3 regions of the Bacillus sp. V33-4 genome follow, and region 1 is predicted to be linked to each of the others. Evidence: riboswitches for the same ligand, from Rfam matches in the RefSeq annotation. Region 1 holds a riboswitch; each other region holds the start of a gene.
The links. Region 1 has a riboswitch for S-adenosylmethionine ahead of CVD23_RS09860 (O-acetylhomoserine aminocarboxypropyltransferase/cysteine synthase family protein). Riboswitches for the same ligand answer to the same signal wherever they lie in the genome.
Positions count from the first base shown of each region.

Region 2: it holds a riboswitch for S-adenosylmethionine, as region 1 does, so the genes downstream of both, CVD23_RS10735 (uroporphyrinogen decarboxylase family protein) here and CVD23_RS09860 (O-acetylhomoserine aminocarboxypropyltransferase/cysteine synthase family protein) in region 1, are expected to answer to the same signal.
Region 3: it holds a riboswitch for S-adenosylmethionine, as region 1 does, so the genes downstream of both, CVD23_RS07660 (5-methyltetrahydropteroyltriglutamate--homocysteine S-methyltransferase) here and CVD23_RS09860 (O-acetylhomoserine aminocarboxypropyltransferase/cysteine synthase family protein) in region 1, are expected to answer to the same signal.

Region 1 is NZ_PGVC01000024.1:114,935-121,348, forward strand. Features, by position in the region: gene CVD23_RS09860 (O-acetylhomoserine aminocarboxypropyltransferase/cysteine synthase family protein) at 1-1,185, opposite strand, end outside; SAM riboswitch class I at 1,310-1,436, opposite strand; gene CVD23_RS09865 (hypothetical protein) at 1,499-1,867, opposite strand; gene CVD23_RS09870 (MFS transporter) at 2,024-3,295, opposite strand; gene CVD23_RS09875 (thioredoxin family protein) at 3,459-3,773, opposite strand; gene CVD23_RS09880 (toprim domain-containing protein) at 3,783-4,139, opposite strand; gene gcvH (glycine cleavage system protein GcvH) at 4,320-4,703, opposite strand; gene CVD23_RS09890 (arsenate reductase family protein) at 4,808-5,164, opposite strand; gene CVD23_RS09895 (acyl-CoA dehydrogenase family protein) at 5,405-6,414, opposite strand, start outside.
Region 2 is NZ_PGVC01000027.1:43,126-49,539, reverse strand. Features, by position in the region: gene CVD23_RS10755 (extracellular solute-binding protein) at 262-1,314, shown strand; gene CVD23_RS10750 (ABC transporter permease) at 1,342-3,084, shown strand; gene CVD23_RS10745 (ABC transporter ATP-binding protein) at 3,071-4,138, shown strand; gene CVD23_RS10740 (prolyl oligopeptidase family serine peptidase) at 4,291-4,968, shown strand; SAM riboswitch class I at 5,111-5,220, shown strand; gene CVD23_RS10735 (uroporphyrinogen decarboxylase family protein) at 5,298-6,332, shown strand; gene CVD23_RS10730 (MetQ/NlpA family ABC transporter substrate-binding protein) at 6,329-6,414, shown strand, end outside.
Region 3 is NZ_PGVC01000019.1:53,819-60,232, forward strand. Features, by position in the region: gene CVD23_RS07650 (hypothetical protein) at 121-732, opposite strand; gene CVD23_RS07655 (autorepressor SdpR family transcription factor) at 725-1,003, opposite strand; gene CVD23_RS07660 (5-methyltetrahydropteroyltriglutamate--homocysteine S-methyltransferase) at 1,316-2,455, opposite strand; SAM riboswitch class I at 2,530-2,639, opposite strand; gene CVD23_RS22825 (DinB family protein) at 2,927-3,151, opposite strand; partial or broken gene CVD23_RS22830 (DinB family protein) at 3,190-3,371, opposite strand; gene CVD23_RS22835 (hypothetical protein) at 4,153-4,362, shown strand; gene CVD23_RS07670 (DUF1801 domain-containing protein) at 4,564-4,992, opposite strand; gene CVD23_RS07675 (hypothetical protein) at 5,352-5,807, opposite strand; gene CVD23_RS07680 (glycosyltransferase) at 5,932-6,414, opposite strand, start outside.

The sequences.
Region 1 (6,414 bases):
CAGTCCATCTGCATCAAGCTGTTGGTGGGTCGTGCTTGCTGGATGAATGATTAAGCTTTTCGCATCTCCGACATTCGCAACATGCGCCCATAATGACAAAGAGTTAATCAATTTTTCGCCAGCTTTTCTTCCTCCTTCGATTCCAAATACGACAACAGAACCTGCCCCTTTCGGCAAATACTTTTCAGCTAATTTCTTATCAGGATGGGCTTTATGCCCCGGATAAAGAATCCATTTTACTGCAGGGTGGTTTTCCAGATACTCAATCATGATTTTCGTGTTGGCAACATGCTCCTTCATTCTCACATGAAGGGTTTCCAATCCAAGTGTGAATTGAAAAGCGTTTTGCGGGCTCAGTGCCGGTCCCAAATCGCGAAGAAGCTGGACTCTCGCTTTAACAATGAACGCTGCTGGACCCAATGCTTCACTATAAACAAGATCGTGATAGCTTGAATCAGGCTCATTAAAACCCGGGAACTTAGCTGAGCTCCAATCAAACTTCCCTCCATCTACAATGATCCCGCCAAGAGTGGTCCCATTCCCGACGAGCCATTTCGTGGCCGAGTGGATAACAATATCCGCACCGTGCTCAATCGGCCTGCATAAATACGGTGTAGCAAATGTATTGTCAATGATTAATGGAACACCAGCACTATGTGCTGCCTCTGCAACAGCTTCAATATCCAAAACTCTCAAGCTCGGGTTTCCGATTGTTTCTGCAAAGACAGCCTTCGTTTTTTCCGTAATTGCCCGTGTAATTTCATTAGGGTCTGTGGAATCAACGAGCTTTACCTTTATCCCGTACTTCGGCAAAGTGACCGCGAACAGATTATAGGTGCCGCCATAAAGATTAGCAGATGCAACAATTTCATCGCCAGCCTCGGCAACATTTAAAATCGCTGTCGTAATCGCAGCCATACCGCTCGATACTGCAAGAGCGCCTATGCCGCCTTCGAGCTGCGCAACTCTTTCCTCGAAAACGGTAACGGTTGGATTATGAATTCTTGTGTATATATATCCTTCTTCTTTTAGGGCAAACAAGTTTGCTGCATGCTCGGTATTTTTAAATTGATAGGCATTGTTTTGGTAGATCGGCACAGCCCTTGCACCTGTTATCGGGTCAGGTTTTAGCCCGCCATGAACCCCAATTGTTTCAATTCGATATTTTTGCTGCTTTTCACTCACTTTTCATCTCTCCTCTTTATTTAGTGATTTCTTTTAACAATAAGCTGCCTATGGCAGAGAAAACCAGGATTCATTAAAAGAAGAAATGAAAAACCCCCTTTTCAAAGAAGAGGGGGGTCATCTCTTCTTATCTGCCAGAGCAAGTTACATTGGCTTTAAACTTTATCCATGCTCTGCTGGAATTAGCACCGTGTTTATTAACCGGTTGCCGGGCTTCGTCGGGCCAGTCCCTCCACCTCTCTTGATAAGAATATTCAATTGTCGTTTTTGTCGGAATATTTAAACAGATGATACCATGCCTTTTGCCGGTTAGTCAACTGTTTCCTGCGTCCGAAATCCTCCCATAAACAGTTGGATTATATGGTTTTCCTAAAAAGAAAAGTGATTCAAGAAAAAGAATGATCCGAAATGGCGCGATTATGCTCAATCCAGTTGCAGAAGCTTCCCTGAGCTTTAATTCCCCGGCAAGCAACGAACAGATCAATCGTTCTTCCCCTGCTATTTTAGCATCGGGGGAACCCACATGATCTTTCACGATAATGATGACCCCGTCACTAATATGCAGGCAGGTGTCGATCTTTTCAGAAGAGAACAAAATAGTCAATGACTTATCTTCAAGTAAACAGGCTGTATGACGTCTAGTTTTTATTTCTTCAATAAAAATAGTTAAGTGCTGTTCCATTCCGGGCACCTCTTTACAAATCGATATTGATTCATTCGACTTTCTTGTTCAATAGCCCTGCGTGAAAAGTTCGACACTTTGAATTAAATAAAGCAATACCGCTGCATATTTCGGCATTGCCAATTCATTTCCCGAGAAATATGTCTTTTTTCGATTCTAGACCGTTTTTACCGAAGCTGCTGTCGTTTCCGGGCGGTTTATGCTCCTGAAGACGATAAAGAAATAGGTCGAGCCAATAAGATAGAGTCCGGCCGTAATTGAAAAGACGAAGGCATATCCCCAGTATTCCCCATATTTAATAACAATGCCGGTTGACACAGGTCCCATGATGGCCCAGCCGAGGCTAAAAACCATCTGATTGACTGAATTCGCCAGCCCCTTCATCGAATCATCAACATGGGACATCATCAAGGACATTTGGATTGGATTTCCAGCATTCATTAACGCCTGCCTGAACAAAAACCCCAGCGCCGCCAGCCATAGCTGTTCCGTATAAGCGGTGAGCAGCAAAAATGGCAGTGACAACAATTGAAGAACCACGACTGCCCTTACCTCGCCAAGCCTTCTGACAACATACGGACCAATAACCATGGCAACTGCTGTCGCAGCCTGGCCTAATGAAATAATCAGGCCGATTACTGAATTTGAAGCAGAAAAACGGTCAGCAAAGTATAAGTTCAAATACGGGATGACTAAACCTGCCCCGACACCGATAATCAGTTGCGCAACTGCGAACAGAATAATTACTTTTAAGCTGTCCCACTTTAGCTGCACTTTTTTTAAAACGGCTGTTTTGACAGCGTTTTTCTGGACAAGCAATTCCGGTTTTTCCTGAAACCGCAAAATCGGTATAACACCCAACAAGTAAATGACACCACCCATTAATAGGGTCACCCTGATGCTCGTGAGCGGATCAATTAATAAGGAAAGTAGATCAGTAAAAACACCGCCAAGCAAGTTTCCCACTACGTTGGCTGCAGTCATAACGGCAAAATGCATGCTGAAAAGGTGGACACGCTGCTCTGGCTTCGAGTTTTCGGCCAGCCACGGAATGCCGGAAACTTGTATAAAGGAAGTCGTGAGTCCGGTGGCAAAGGCAAACAAAATGAGCAGTGTTTGCGGTTCAACAACACTTCTTGACAGGAGAACAATTCCGGAAGTTATTGCCCCGAACAGCATTACTTTTTTTCTGCCGAGCTTATCACTTAAAAGACCCGCAGGTATTAAGATCAACGCCGTAGCTAAAGCCGTCATCGATATAACCTGTCCATTAACCTGTTCAGAATAGCCGAGCTCACGAATATAAAAGTTATAGATAACCATGAAAACACCCAGGCCAATTTGGGTGAAAATATTTGCTGTAATCGCTAATTTAATATTGCGATTATAATTGCGAAATTGATTTGCCCATTCCATATATAACGCCATCCAGCTTCGCCCCTTAAATATTTCGAATCCCTAAATATCATAATCCTTTTCGCATCAATCTGTAAATATTTGCGAGTAAAATGATTCAAAATAGTTTAAAGAAATATGGCATGTTATCTTGCCGCAAGCCATGCAAAACAAAAACCAGGAGCTTAACCCCTGGTCAATGTTTTAGAGAAGCAGTTATTTTTTCAACTAAGTACGGGACAGAATGAAAAGCATACAGTTTTTCTTGCAATTTGCCATCTTTGAATATGACAAGACATGGTACACTTTCAACCGTAAGAAGTTCAGAAAACTCAGGAACGAAGTTCAAATTTGCCTGTCCAATCGGCACTTCTTTAAACAGCATGGCCGCGACTTCCAGCATTTTTCCGGCAAGCTGGCATGTGCCGCATAAAGGTGTGTAAAAGTAGATGACTGCCGGCCCGCCCGCCTCGAGTTGTTTTTCGATATCTTCGCGCGTCCATTCCTTCATGGTACAATTTTATCCTCTTTCCAAGTATTCAGAATGAACATCAATATTGGCCCCGAGAAGAACAGTAGCCAAGTGGTGTTCGGGAGCCGTCGCTACTTCCCGGTACATTCTGTCAATATAGAGATGTGCTGCCTGGGGCATTTCTCGTTTAAATTGTTTGCGAAGCCTTTCTCCTGCAGCATCCGAATCAAATAATATATAAACATCCTTTTCAAACAGCAGCTCAATTAATTCATCGAGCTTAGCTAAGCTGATTGTGCCATTTGTACAAATAATCTCAACAGGTTCCTTTAAAATGTTTTTCACTTTTGTTTTGTCCGATTTCCCTTCAACAATAAGAACCTTCTCAAAAATATCAATGTTCATTATGATCACCTATGTTTGGAGTTATATCTGTAATTACGATAATTTATGCAGACGAGACTGTGGTGGTGTACTACCTGTGATTCATATTGCTAAATTTATTTTTACCTATTTTCACAACGTATGCAAAAACGACGCATTCCAGATGATAAAAAAACGCCTTGATCACTCAAGGCGCATTTTTCAATCTTCTTTGGTCATTTCTTCGTATTGTTCGGCACTCATTAAGTTGTCAATTTCACCGGAATCTGATGGTTTCACGACAATCATCCATGCCTTTTCATATGGTGACTCATTGACAAATTCAGGATTGTCATTTAAATCTTCGTTTACTGCCACAACTGTCCCGCTGACTGGTGCATACAGCTCAGAAACGGTCTTTACGGACTCAACGCTTCCAAATGGCTCATCAGCTTTCACTTCATCTCCCACTTCCGGAAGCTCAACAAAAACAATGTCGCCCAGTTCCGATTGTGCAAAATCAGTGATTCCAACACGGACGTTCTCGCCTTCCACTTTAACCCATTCATGTTCTTCTGAATAACGCAATTCGTTTGGTGTATTCATTCATATCCCTCCATATGTTCCTGTAATCTTAGGTAATCTATTATAGATTTTCTTACCAGGTAAGTAAAAGCATTTCCTTGCCTGGTAACAAATACTAACCTAACTTAAAGCCATGCTTTTTCGTAATCTTCTTCTTTAAACCCGATCGTTACCTTTTGTCCATCTGTCGCTATTGGACGTTTAATAAGCATGCCATCGGCTGCCAATAAATCAAGAAGCTCGTCCTCTGACGCTGTTTTCACTTTGTCCTTTAAGCCAAGCTCGCGATATTTTTGCCCGCTCGTGTTAAAAAGCCTCTTAATATCGAGTCCGCTGTTTCGATACAGCTTTTCGATCTCAGTGCGGGAAGGAGAATTTTCTACAATATGTACTTCTTCATAAGCTATCCCGTGTTCCTCGAGCCATTTCTTTGCTTTTCTGCACGTACCGCACTTAGGATACCAATAAAACGTTAATGCCATGCTTCCACCACCCAATGTAATCTTATCCATTTCTTTCTATTGACATGCTTCCTGTTATTCATTTGAATAGTACCATAATTTCAGGTGAATTCCTAACGGATACGTCCATACATAATGATTCGACACTCTTCTCCGCCTTCCTGCTTTTCTGATTCCGCTGCAATATAAAACAGTAATATTTTTCAACGAACAAAAAAATGGCCGGAAGGTTTTTACTTTTCCGGCCAATTTTGGTTCGTTTTATACGACAAACCGTTCTGCTGTGATTAATTTTTCAGATGCTTCACGTTTTTTGCCAATTACATTTATCGGTGTATGGCGTGTAAATTTGCGAAGCGCTGATACAAGCATGCGCAGCGTATCGCCTTTCTCTACAGCGACCAACGTTTCTTTTGCATGGCTTTCAATTTCGTTGAAAGCTTCCTGGCAGAAAATTTGTGTATACAGCAGCTTTTGCTTGCTCTTCTCAAGACCATCTCTTTCAATTGCTTTTTCTGTACGAAGAACAACCGATTCCATTGCATAGGCATTGGAAATTATATCGGCAATATTTGCGAGGATCTCCTGCTCTTTATCAAGCGCTTTTCCAAATTTTTGTGCAGCGAGGCCAACGGCCAACAAGCCAATTTTCTTTGCATTTTTCACCAAATATTTTTCCTGCGCCAATGGCTCATCGCCCGGTTCTTCCGGCATTAGCATCATCAACTCTTCCTGTAAAGCTTGCGCTTTTTGAAGCAACGGAAGTTCTCCTTTTAATGCTTTACGGAGGAAAGTGCCCGGCACGAGCAGACGGTTGATTTCATTCGTTCCTTCAAAAATACGGTTGATACGGGAGTCACGGTAGATTCTTTCGATTTCATACTCGGCCATGAAACCGTATCCGCCATGAATCTGCACACCTTCATCAGCAATATAATCCAATACTTCACTTGCAAAAAATTTATTTAATGAACATTCGATCGCATATTCAGCAATCGCTTTTGCATTTTCTTTTCCATCGTTAGCTTCCGCGTCGGTCAGCCGGCTCATCCTGTCTTCAAACAGACCGACTGTACGGTAAACAGAGCTTTCTGCAGCGTAAAGTTTTGAGGCCATTGTTGCGATTTTTTCTTTCGTAAGATTGAACTGGGAAATTGGCGTTTTAAATTGCTGGCGCTGGTTTGCATACTGAACTGTGACTTCAAATGCACGTTTGGAAGCACCAACTGCACCAACTCCCAATTTGTAACGGCCAATGTTTAAAATATTAA
Region 2 (6,414 bases), on a different contig from region 1:
TTCATTAAATCAGCTTAATATATGTTTTTTATGCTTAAGGTAATACATACACGTTGGGTTAAATGATTCACCAGGCCAGGTCTATCATTGGCTCAAGGACCAGCTCCTGCATTTAAAAGTTTTTCAGAATGAAAGAAACTAACTTTTTTGGCACGAAGGGTATATCCCGATTTCTCCAATCGAGTTAGGACTTACCATAACCGAAAAAACCTGTGTCAGAAAACTGGCAATCAACCAATGATTTAAGGGGGAAAAATAAATATGCGTAAATGGGCGATGACTTTTATCGTTGCAGTATTAATGACAATAACAGCAGCTTGCGGAAATAATTCAAGCTCTTCTGCTAATGACGGCGGGGCTGCTTCCGACACTACAGCTGAAGCTAATGAAGCCGAATTGGAAGGAACGTTGAACTTCTATACATCGCAGCCTGATGAAGATGCTGCTAAATTAGTGGAAGGGTTCCAGGCAAAATATCCTAAAGTAAAGGTAGAAACCTTCCGGTCAGGTACAGAAGAGGTTATTTCAAAAATCAAGGCGGAACAACTGGCTGGTGATATCCAGGCTGATGTACTGTTAGTGGCGGATGCTGTCACTTTTGAAAGCCTGAAGGAAGAGGATTTGCTTTTGTCTTACGAATCACCGGAAGCAGAAGGGATTTCGAAAGATTTGGTTGATCCTGATCGCACTTACTACGGCACTAAAGTAATGGCAACAGCGCTCGTTGTTAACACAGAAAACGTAGATAAAATGCCGTCGAGCTGGGATGTTTTGACCTCGGCAGAATCTAAAGGAAAGGTCATTATGCCGAGTCCATTATACTCGGGTGCTGCAGCATATAATTTAGGCGTACTAACACGCCACGATGATTTTGGCTGGGACTTTTATGAAAAAATCAGCTCCAATGAAGTGACAGTGACGAAGGGCAATGGTGATGTTCTTAAAAGTGTTGCGGGTGGAGAAAAGGATTACGGAATGGTTGTCGATTTTGTTGTTGCCCGTGCAAAATCAGAAGGTTCACCGGTTGAACTTGTTTATCCGCAAGAGGGCGTACCTGTTATAACAGAACCGATTGGGATTATGAAAGATTCGCAAAATGAAGCTGCAGCCAAGGCGTTTGTCGACTTTGTTTTATCTGAAGAAGGCCAGAAACTCGCTGCTGAGCTAGGATATACACCGATTCGTGAGGGTGTCGAGGCTCCGGAAGGATTGAAAACAATCGATGAGTTGAAAGTCATTTCTGCGGATATTAACGAACTTTTTCAATCAAGAGAAGATGATAAAAGACAGTTTGAACAAACAGTTGGTCAATAACTTGGCAACACTAGAGGAGTGGAGAAAATGATTCCACCATATCAAAGTTCATTAAGGAAAGCGAGAACGTTTTACTCGTTTTCCTTTTCTTCTATTTTTCGGAGCTGGTCGGGAATACTGGGCTTCTCATTGATTACATTTCTATTTTTACTGCCTGTATGCCGTTTGGTATGGTTGAGTGTTGTCTCGGAAGGGAACCTCAGTCTCAATCTGTATCAGGAGGTTTTAGCAGAAGCAGTAACATGGACAACGATAAAGAATACGCTTTGGATTACGATAGCGAGTACTTTTCTCTCATCAGTGTTAGGTGTAAGCCTCGCCTGGATGATGGCCTATGTAAATTTACGCAGAAAGAAATGGATACAATTATTTATTTTTATGCCGTTTATCATTCCTTCCTATATTACAACCCTGGCTTGGGTACAGTTTTTCGGCAAAAATGGCCCACTTGCAGCGTTATTTTCTTCGGACGGGCCAATCTTTAATTTATATAGTATGGAAGGAATTATTCTAGTGTTAGGGCTGTCCCATTATCCGCTTGTTTATTTATTGAGTATAGAAGTTTTTCGAAAAATCCCCCGGGAACTGCAACAGGCGGCCAGCGCAGGGGGAGCAGCAAATTGGACGATCTTTACGAAGATTGTTTTCCCGATGGCACTGCCTGGCATAGCCGGAGGAGGGCTGCTGGCTTTTTTGTCTAACCTTGATAACTTTGGAATTCCTGCTTTACTCGGAATTCCGGCCAACATTCGTGTACTAAGTACATATATTTATGAACAGGTCATAGGTTACGGGCCGACAGCATTTGCGAGGGCGGCAGTTTTGTCTGTTCTACTGGGATTGATTGCTTTAATCGGGACGGTGCTTCAGTGGTTGATTATTAGAAAAAGCCAGGTTCATGAAACGGCGAGCCGGGACATGGAACCCCGCTATTTTCTTTCAAACGGTTGGCGTTCGACTGTTGAGTTCACTCTCTGGACTTTTTTGCTTTGTACAAGCCTGATCCCTTTTCTGACGATGGCTGCAACGTCTTTTCTTAAAGCCTATGGTTTATCTTTTCGCTGGGAAAACCTTTCCTTGAAAAACTATCAATATCTATTGTTTGAAGATGCTAAAACGATAAATGCAGTTACCAACAGTGTTACCCTTGCTCTGGTTGCGATGCTTTGCTGTCTCGTAATCGGGACGACCATTGCTTATTTGCGCTTTAAACATCCATCTGTGTTTATTCGCATAACCGAGATGATGGTTACGATTCCTTATGCTCTTCCTGGTACTGTGTTTGCCCTCTCAATTATTCTCATGTGGCTGCAGCCGATCCGAGGATGGCAGCCCGGTGTGTATGGGACTGTTTGGATATTATTAATTGCCTATATTACAAGGTTTACCGTTCTGCAAATGCGCGGCAGCTTAACTGCACTTTCACAGATTGATCCTTCGATGGAAGAAGCAGCTTTGACAGCTGGTGCGGGATGGCTGGCGAAGTGGAGAAAGATCCTTGTGCCGCTCCTATTGCCTGGTGTAATGGGAGGCGCGTTGCTTGTATTCTTAACCGCTTTAACAGAATTAACAGTTTCAAGTTTGTTGTGGTCAAGCGGGTCGGAAACAATTGGGGTTGTCATTTTTAGTTTTGAACAGGCTGGTTACAGTACATTTTCAACAGCTTTTTCGAGTATGATTGTGCTGGCGATCCTGCTGCTCGGGATTTTGTTTATTTTCGTCGAAAAAGTTTGGAAGAAGCGGGTGATAAAGAACGATGATACACATTAATGAGGTAAGCAAGAAGTATGGAGGGTACACAGCACTAAAAAATATTAATCTCAAACTTCGTGAGCAAGAATTTGTCGCAATACTGGGACCTTCCGGCTGTGGTAAAACTACTTTGCTCAAGCTTTTGGCAGGATTTATGAAACCTTCATCCGGTGAGATCACGATTCATGATGATCTCGTTGCCGGTCCCTACAAGCTTGTTCCACCAGAAAAACGAAATATTAGTATGGTATTTCAATCTTTCGCCCTCTGGCCGCACATGACAGTCTCCGAGCATGTATATTTTCCGCTTAAACACCATCGTTATGGGAAAATCAAAGATAGACAGGAACAGGCTGACCGTGTTAGCGAGACGCTTGAAATGGTCGGCCTTGAGAATTTAAAGAACCGATATCCTTCCGAACTGTCGGGAGGCCAGCGCCAGCGCGTTGCTTTAGCAAGGGCGATCGTCCCCCGCCCGGCTTTATTGCTTATGGATGAACCACTCAGTGCGCTCGATGCGGAACTAAGGATGGAAATGCGTAAAGAAATTCAGGGAATTCACCGGCAGTTGGGCACAACCGTTGTCTACGTTACCCATGATCAAAGTGAGGCTCTCGCTATGTCGGACAGAATTGTGGTCATGAATAAAGGTGAAATTGAGCAAGTTGACCCGCCGGAAGCTATTTATACGAAACCCAGAACTGTGTTTGTTTCCACTTTTGTTGGAAAAAGCAATTTAATAACCGGAAAATGGATCAATATCGATACCTTTATTCCTGATGGTTTTCCGCATGTCAGCTGGCCGGATATGGGAACTTCGGTCGAACTCAAAAAGCAACATCTATACCCGATCAGGCCCGAACAATGGGTAGTCACCGAAGCGGAACGAGGCGAAGTAACGGGAGAAATTCTTTTCGCCCAGTTTCAGGGAAATGAAATTCATTATAGTGTATTAGTGAATGATCAAACGTTTAGTGTATATTCATCAGTTTTTAATAAACGCTTTATTCCTGGAGATAAGGTTAGCTTGAAAGTAAACATTGGTGTGAAGGAAACAGCGATATCCATTTGATCTGCACTTTTGGAGCTCAGTTTTCAGGTAAGCTGACTTTGTTTCGGAAAAGAGATGTAATGTGATAAAGTGGAAACAATCAGAATTATTACTGGGCTGTCTATTCTATTAGGCAGCTTTACACTTTATTTTTTCAAGAAGAGAGGATTAACATGAAGCAAACAGCTGGTCGATTTCAAAAAGAAATTACCGTAAGAAAACAAGTCAACTTAGATTATCTATTACATTTGCCGGAAGACTACCATTTTGACCAGGAGAAGGCTTATCCGCTTGTCCTATTTCTTCATGGAGTCGGAGAGCGTGGCAATAATGTAGAGTTTCTTAAAAGGAATGGGCTACCGAAGCTGGCAGAGACTAAGGAACTACCATTTATTCTTTTGTCACCGCAGTGCCCCAATTATGTGGACCGATATTCGAACTGGCTGTTAGAGTTGGATGCTGTTATCAATTTGCTGGATCAGACGATTCAAAAATACCGGGTTGATGAGAGCAGAATTTATCTAACCGGCTTAAGTATGGGCGGTTATGGTACATGGGAGCTTGCGATCCAGAATCCTGAAAGGTTTGCGGCGGTAGCACCCATATGCGGGGGCGGATCGGCAGAAAACGTTCATCGATTAAAAGATGTCCCTGTTTGGACTTTTCATGGCGCGAAGGATGATATCATTCCAATTGAAGAGACGGAACAGATGGTGGCTGCTCTTCAAGCAGCTGGAGGGAATGTAAAGTTTTCGGTCTATCCAGATGCAAAGCATGATTCATGGACGGAAACGTATAACAACCCGGAATTTTTCGAGTGGCTGCTCAGTCAAAGCAAGCTCCATTCATGAGGAGCAAGTCTATTTTGGAATTGTTTCGCAATACAAACTTATTTGTGGCAAAGTTTCGAACTTATGAAATTATGAAGTTATTCAATTGACGGTTTATTTCTCAAGTGCTATTATCTTATTAATCTTATTAAATTACTTGGTTTTCTTATCTAGAGAGGTGAAGGGATTTGGCCCGGTGAAACCTCGGCAGCGGACTCTTTTTAAGGGAGTACTGTGCTAATTCCAACAAGCACAAGGCTTGGAAGATAAGAGGCGTCTTTGCAGGACATCTTACTCTTCTTAATGATTTAAGAAGGGTTTTTTACTGCGGAAAAGGAGGGTATATAGTAGTGGGCGAATGGAACAAGAAACAACGTTTTGCAGCTTTATTGTCCGGTGAACGGGCAGACCGCCCAATAGTCAGCGGCTGGCGCCATATTTTAGACAAAGAACAGAATGCTAAAGACTTAGCAGAAGCGACCGTTGCTTTTACGAAGCAGTTCGATTGGGACTGGGTCAAAATCAATCCGCGGGCAACGTATTATGCAGAAGCATGGGGAAATACATACGATTTTCAGGATTATAGATCGGTTTTTCCGAAACAAACACGCGCAGTCATCCAAAAAGCTTCAGATGTTTGGGATATTCGTGAAAAAAAAGCTATAGAATCCACGCCATTAAAAGAGCAATTGGAGGCTGTAAAACAAATTCGTCAAGGGCTGCCTGATACTCCGCTTGTCCAAACGATCTTTTCACCATTAACGGTGCTGTTATTCCTGGCTGGCCAGTCGGCTTATGTGAATGATACGGTCTATGGCAGTGGAGATCCTGTCACCATTGCAGCATTATTGTCAGAACAAAGAACCGGTGTTCATCGCGCCTTACATGCAATTGCGCTGACATTGGCGGATTATGTAATAGAATTGAATCGTGCCGGCGCAGATGGCATCTTCTACGCTGTAACCGGTACTGCTAACCCGGATATGTTTGAGGAGGCTGCCTTCAATGAGTTTTCCAGACCTTATGATCTCATTGTGCTGGAAGCGGCCCAACAAGGGAAGCGAATCCTGCACACCTGCGGGGCACATGCCCATCCCGAACGGTTTAACGACTACCCAATTGATGGGATTAGCTGGGATACGAAGGCGGCAGGCAATCCTGATCTCGATGCAGCATTGAACGCGACAAAAGTAGGTGGTGTCGACCACGCGTTGTTTGCGGCAAATGATATTGGCCGGATTCGTGTTCAAGCTGAGGAAGCTCTGAGCATTATGGCAAATCAACCATTTATTTTAGCACCAAATTGCTCGATTCCGGTCAATGTGACGGAGGAAGCTTTAATACAGTTACGACAGTCAGTATTGAAAAAGGAGACAATGGAATGAAAAAATTAATCTTTGCTGTTTTATTAGGAATGGTATTGGTACTGGCGGCGTGCGGGAATGAATCGAAGACAAATTCAGCTTC
Region 3 (6,414 bases), on a different contig from region 1:
ATGAGGAATTTCCATAATGTAATAAGCTAAACCGAACAACGAATTAAATTGTCTTAATAAACCAGAAGGATTCAGTACATTGTTCGTTTTTCAGTTAAAGAAATGCTTTATGAAATTTATTTATATATCATTTACATGTGTTTGGTATGCCCTATACGCACGAAATATAGAAGCAAACAATGTACATAGAAGTATCGTGAAGAAACCAATCAACATCAGAGCCCCAGGGAGAAACACGGAAAATAACATAAGAGTACCTCCGACAAACAAAGGAAAAGAAAATGGGCGTACTACAACATTCCATACGTGGCTAGTTGATTTTGTTAATGGTGAGGAATTTCCATCTAATTCAAGTTGGAATCTAGGAAGTGTGTTGGCAGTGGTGATGAGTACAATTCCCACGCTTATAGGAATTAGTAGAAGCAAGTTAACTTCTGTTCCTGTTGAGACAAGAAGCAAGCCAGAATGAAGCATAAATAGGATCATTGACAGTGACAAAAAAATGTTTTCAAGGCCATTTATAAAACGAGAGTATGACCCTTGTTGTTTAATCAATTTTGGAAGGATAAAGAGGTTGCTGTTTACCATAACCATCGTGAACGGAATAACATATAATATGACTTCACTTGGACCATACCTTGCTTCATCAAAGGTAAAATTCGCGGCATAGAAATATATACTTACAATGAAAGATAAAATGGTTAAAACACATATGCTAATTTTTTTAATCATGATTTTCCTCCTTAGAGTTTGAATTAAATTGGATAATCCATTTCATAACATCCTGGAAAACAGTTGAATTTAAAGAATAATAAACATACTGTCCTTTTTTTACGGCATACACTAAATCAGCATTTTTTAGAACCGACAAATGTTGTGATATTCCAGGCTTACTCATATCAAAATGTTTCGCAATATCTCCAGCAGTCATATCTCCTTTTCGCAGTAGGTCTAATATTTTCCTTCTATTTTCATCAGATAAAGCTCTAAATAACTCATTTATGGACAATCAATACTTACCTCCCTCTTAAATATTTAAGTAATTACTTAACTACTTAAATTATAGTCGACGGAATTAGAATGTCAATAACATTATTCAGTTAGTCACTTTCACCGGAAAGGTGAGATGCTGATAAAAAGAAACCCTTGAAAGGCATGTAGCCAATCAAGGGAAAATTGCTGTTATTCCAATAGTTTTCTATCTAGGGAAGTCCAATAAGTAATCTGTTCAGTTGCGCTTCCATTTCATCATTTCCTAAAGTTCTGTCGAAATTTTTTAAGATTAACTGTTTTTGCTGTCTCTGTGACAAGGAAGTTACTTCCAAACATCTTGAGCAATCTCCACAACATGGCGGAGTTTTGCCCATTGTTGTTCTTCTGTCAGTAAATTACCCTCTTCTGTAGAGGCAAAACCGCATTGCGGACTCAGGCACAGCTGATGTAAATCGACAAAACGGGAGGCTTCTTCAATACGGCGTTTAACTTCTTCCGCATTCTCCAATTCTCCGAACTTAGATGTTATCAATCCCAATACGATCTTCAAATCAGGTCTTTTCACAAAACGTAATGGTTCAAAGCCACCTGCGCGGTCAGTGTCATATTCCAAAAAGAAGCCGTCAATATTAAGCCTGTCAAATAGTAGTTCAGCTACAGGCTCATATCCACCAGAAGAAATCCAAGTCGAACGAAAATTACCCCGGCAAATATGCATTGTAATTTTCATATCTGCAGGCCTGGCTGATACCGCATCATTAATTGTTTTTAAATACATACCAGCAAGATAGTCGGGATCCAAACCTCTTGCCCGAATATGCTCTTTTTGTTCTTCAGAACAAAGATACGCCCACGAAGTGTCATCCAACTGTAAGTATCTGCAGCCGGCATCATAGAATGACTGGATCGCTTTCTTATACGTTAAGGCTAGATCATGGAAAAACTCTTCATCATCGCTGTAAGCATCTTTTTCTATTTCACCGCGGAAGTGGAGCATACTCGGACTTGGGATCGTCATTTTAGTGGTATGCATTTCGGCTATGCTCTGTAGAAATCTGTAATCTTCGAGCATCGGATGCTGCCCAAAATCCAATTTTCCGGTCACTTTGATCGCGTGTGATTTTGTTTGAGTTTGATGAAATTGTATACCACTGTCTGTATCGTGACCTTCCACACCAATCAAATTTTCAAGGAAGTCAAAATGCCACCATGCCCGGCGGAACTCTCCATCTGTCACTGCTTGAAGTCCTATCTCTTTTTGCTTATTGACAATCCTCACAATTTCCTCATTTTCTACTTCTCTTAGCCGCTCCAATGTAATTTCTCCAGCCGCTCTTTGCAAACGGGCATTTTTAATTTTGTCTGGCCTTAATAAACTTCCAACATGATCAGCCCTGAACGGTGCCTCTTCTGATAAAACTGTTTGATTAGAATTACGCAAATTTGTGCTGTCGTTTAGCATCCTAGAAAAACTCCTCTCTATATAAATAAAAAAAATCTTCCTGATAAAAGGAAGAGTTTGAATACTCAATCTCCTCCTCATCTTTAAGAACAACTTGTTCTTTAGGACTTAGCACCATTCTGTTTGAAAAAACAGCGGTTGCCGGGTTTCATAGGGCCATTCCCTCCACCTCTCTTGATAAGGAAAAAAATCTATTAAATTTTAATAATTGTCACTATTATCATATAAAGAGATAACTTAAAGCAATAGATTTCAGAAAATTTTATCAGAAAATTGGTTGTACAGTTCACAAACACGGTTTAATATGTTAATCTGCTTTCCGGCCAGTACAAGAGTTTTGATCCGAATACCCGACAAGCATACTGCATACAAATCCGTAGCTTTAGAACAGTTTGCTGAAAAAATGAAAGGCGACTCGTATCAACTTTACTTTTTTATAGATAAGTACCCATTTATAAAAAAGAGAGTGTGTCAATGTAGTCCTCTTCCAATTAGATTAGCAGAAACAGGTTTCAAACCTAACTCTCTTGACCAAATTGACAACTGACCAATATGGTGAATTTCATGAGCGATTACGTGCCGAATCACATCAGCATATGTAAATCCGTCTAATTTAAGAGTTTCATTATCCTCTGACCAATTCCCAACATACTCCTCAACTTCGGGTACACAATTGTTGGATAAATCTTCTATCAATTTAAGTGAGGATTAATCTTCATAAATAAAATGAAATTTAGGCTTTCCTTGTAATCCTCTAATCCACGCTTGTTCCACGTCCACTATATGAAAAAGTGTTTGCAAAATACCTCCTTTTCCACCGACTCTTGGACGTTGTAGCTCCTTTTTCAGACAGTTGCTCACACCATTCGAACCATTCTTCTCTTACCTGCCAATTGTATCGGAATAATAACAACATTTGAGTACCCTCCGTTCCAGATATTTTTCCGAAAAACCCCTAATACCCTCCCCATTATCGACTATAAGCACTCGAATATCTTTCATAGTGTCCCCTAATTTTTAATATATTGTTATGGCGTAATTCATATATCCTCTATTGCGTTTACATAGTTTTTCTGACCAGGTTAATATAATCCTGATTTTTAAACAAACGTTTGATTAACACCCACGGGGTTAACGAATAAATCTCATTTTCGGTTTCTTATTGTTTTTAGTTCGTACATAAGTTCGAATGTGTCCATTCCTTAAGCATAACTTTGGAGTTAACTCAAACACCCCCCATTGAATGAACAAAAAATGTAAGACCTACTTCACAGGCATACCACTGTATGGATAAATGGCATGTCTTAATCCATACTCCAACGCGTCGATATCTGGCATGCTTCTCTTTTGTGCTATCTTTATGACCTTCTCAATGTCATAAGACACCCTTCTTAATTGAACAGCTAAATTTGTTTGATCGATATCAATAATTGCATAACTGGCACGATTATCACCAGCAAATGAAAAGCCTGCACTCCCCGCATGTACTATTGTTCTTCCATTCGCTTGTCTGGTAAAGCATGATGAACATGGCCAAACAAAACTAAATTTGTCTTTTCATTCGTATGTAGTTTATCTAGCTCCTCCAAGCTAGCCCACGGATACACCACCTCTCCCAGCGATTCAGGCGTGGCATGAAAAATTTCTGCATTTGTGTTATCAATTGATATGGAATCTAATAAGCTCCCGATGCGGTTATTTGTCTAGGTGACATTGTTTTCAGAGGTCCACAACCGAGTGAATGTATTGAGTTGATTCAGTCAATCAATCCCATAATTACAGTCAGAGGTAATGTAGAAGACTTGTTTAACTCGTTTCCAAAACCTGATTGGAAACCAGCAAACGAACGTCAATTGTTGTTATACGTATTTCTTACTCCCGTCTATTGGATTAATATGACTTTCTGAACGTGTTATTTTAATGTCAAGGTAGTCCAGCATTTTTGAACAAATGATTGATCAAACCCAAAGAATCACCTAACAACCGCTTAGAAAAAATCACCTCATCAGGAAGCGTTATCCTTGGAGGTGATTCTTTAGCATGGCAATCATATCAGCAGTTTGAGTACGAAATATCAAAGTCTTAAGTCAACTCTTCTCTACAACGTCTTAATTGCGCGGGTTCGGATACATATCATTCAAAAACGCTACAGATTGGTTGATTAACGCCTTCAATACATCCACATCGATATCTGATATTTTGTTGATATACACACACGCTTTGCCTGTCGTATGTTTTCCAAAGTCCTTCAGCAAGTCCGCTCGTGTTGTGTCATCCGTAGCAAAATACAAACTGATTTTGGCTTTTCGCGGCGAAAAGCCAACTAGCGGCGCATCGCCTTCGTGACCGGATTCATATTTATAATGATACGAACCAAATCCAATAATACTCGGTCCCCACATCTTCGCTTTGTAACCCGTCGTTTCAGTAAAAATATCCAGTAGTTTGTATGCATCTTCACGTTTTTTCGGGTTTTCGACACTCTCAATAAACTCAATGACACTGTTTTCGGTTTCTTTTGTTTTTAATTGGTACATAAATTAGGATTGCTCCTCCTTTTTATTTGTCATGGGAGTTGAATAGCCAAGCTTAATAATTATGATCCTATTTTTCTGCTTAAGTAAAGCCTTTAAATCCTTTTCTCCTGTTATGCAGGTACTTCGTTTTCATGATCTAAGCCTAAAGAATGCCCTACTTTATGACGGTAATAAGATTCTCTCACAAAATTTTGACGCTTTCGGTTGCCCTGTTATTTTTTGACAAAGTGCAATTTAAAGAAATGCAGGAATTCATTCAAGAGTAATAAAACCAAACGAAGGGTGTGTATTGTTGGTTTGTAATGATTATCTATATAGTCAAAAGTCGCAATTTATCATACATAAAAATATCATTCAACCTATTTTCTCTTCGTATATTTAAATGCGCCATAATCGATGACAATGATTTTACCATCATTCGATAATCTTAAGTTTCGAATCCTCATATCATTAGCCTTTATCCCTGATTTTAAAAATTTATTTTGCAATCCAGATACCTTGTGCTGATACTCTTCGTTATCTGGCACGATGTTAAGGGCCTTCTCCATAATAATCCACCCATTGCCCAACTCTTCTACTGGGCAAAGATGTACTCGCAAGATTAAGGGACAGTTTTGGTAGGTATTAAATTCGGTTTCATTGGATTGTATCCCCGACTCAGAGATTGCTACTTTCAACACAAATCCATTGTTAAGGTCATAAACAATGCGATTGTTTCCAAATCCGATCCGTTTATAATTAAGTGCTAGAGTATTTTCCGCTTCACTGATGGTTTTCATTTTTGTATCACTATCGACAATTTTCTTTTGTTCCATTTTGGATATCCACAGATTGATAGACTCTATTTCACTCTCAGTTAAGAAGGAACTGTCCACCTAAATATCTCTCCTTCCCAGATACTACGAAATAACTAGTCCACATTACATGAGTAAGAAATTTTCATTTCTTACCAAACCGTTTTGTAACGGCCGATTCAAAATTTTTAGTCGTTTCAACTACTTCGCAGTTTTTCATATATTCCTCTGGAGGAAGTTGATAAGTATGGCTTGTTAAATCTGCCCTTCTTAGACACACATAGTTATACCGGCTTGTAGAATACATCTTAACGTTATTCTCTTTACATTGGTTTCTAAAATGACTATCTGAACCGGCTTTCTGTGACGGGAACTTTATTTTTGGAAATAAACTCTTTTTAAACATCAAAGTCCCCCCTTTTAGAAATTTCGAACCGTCTTTATTTTCAAGGCCTTGTCTATATAACGTTAGCAGATCATTTTGTTCAAAATAAAGAAAACTTGTCCCTTTTCCAATTACTTCTGCTCCAGTCTTTTTAAAAGCTGTCATTGCTTCAGTTAAGTAATAAGGGGAATAATAATCATCATCATCAAACTTTGCGATAATGTCATATCGAGCTTTTGAAAT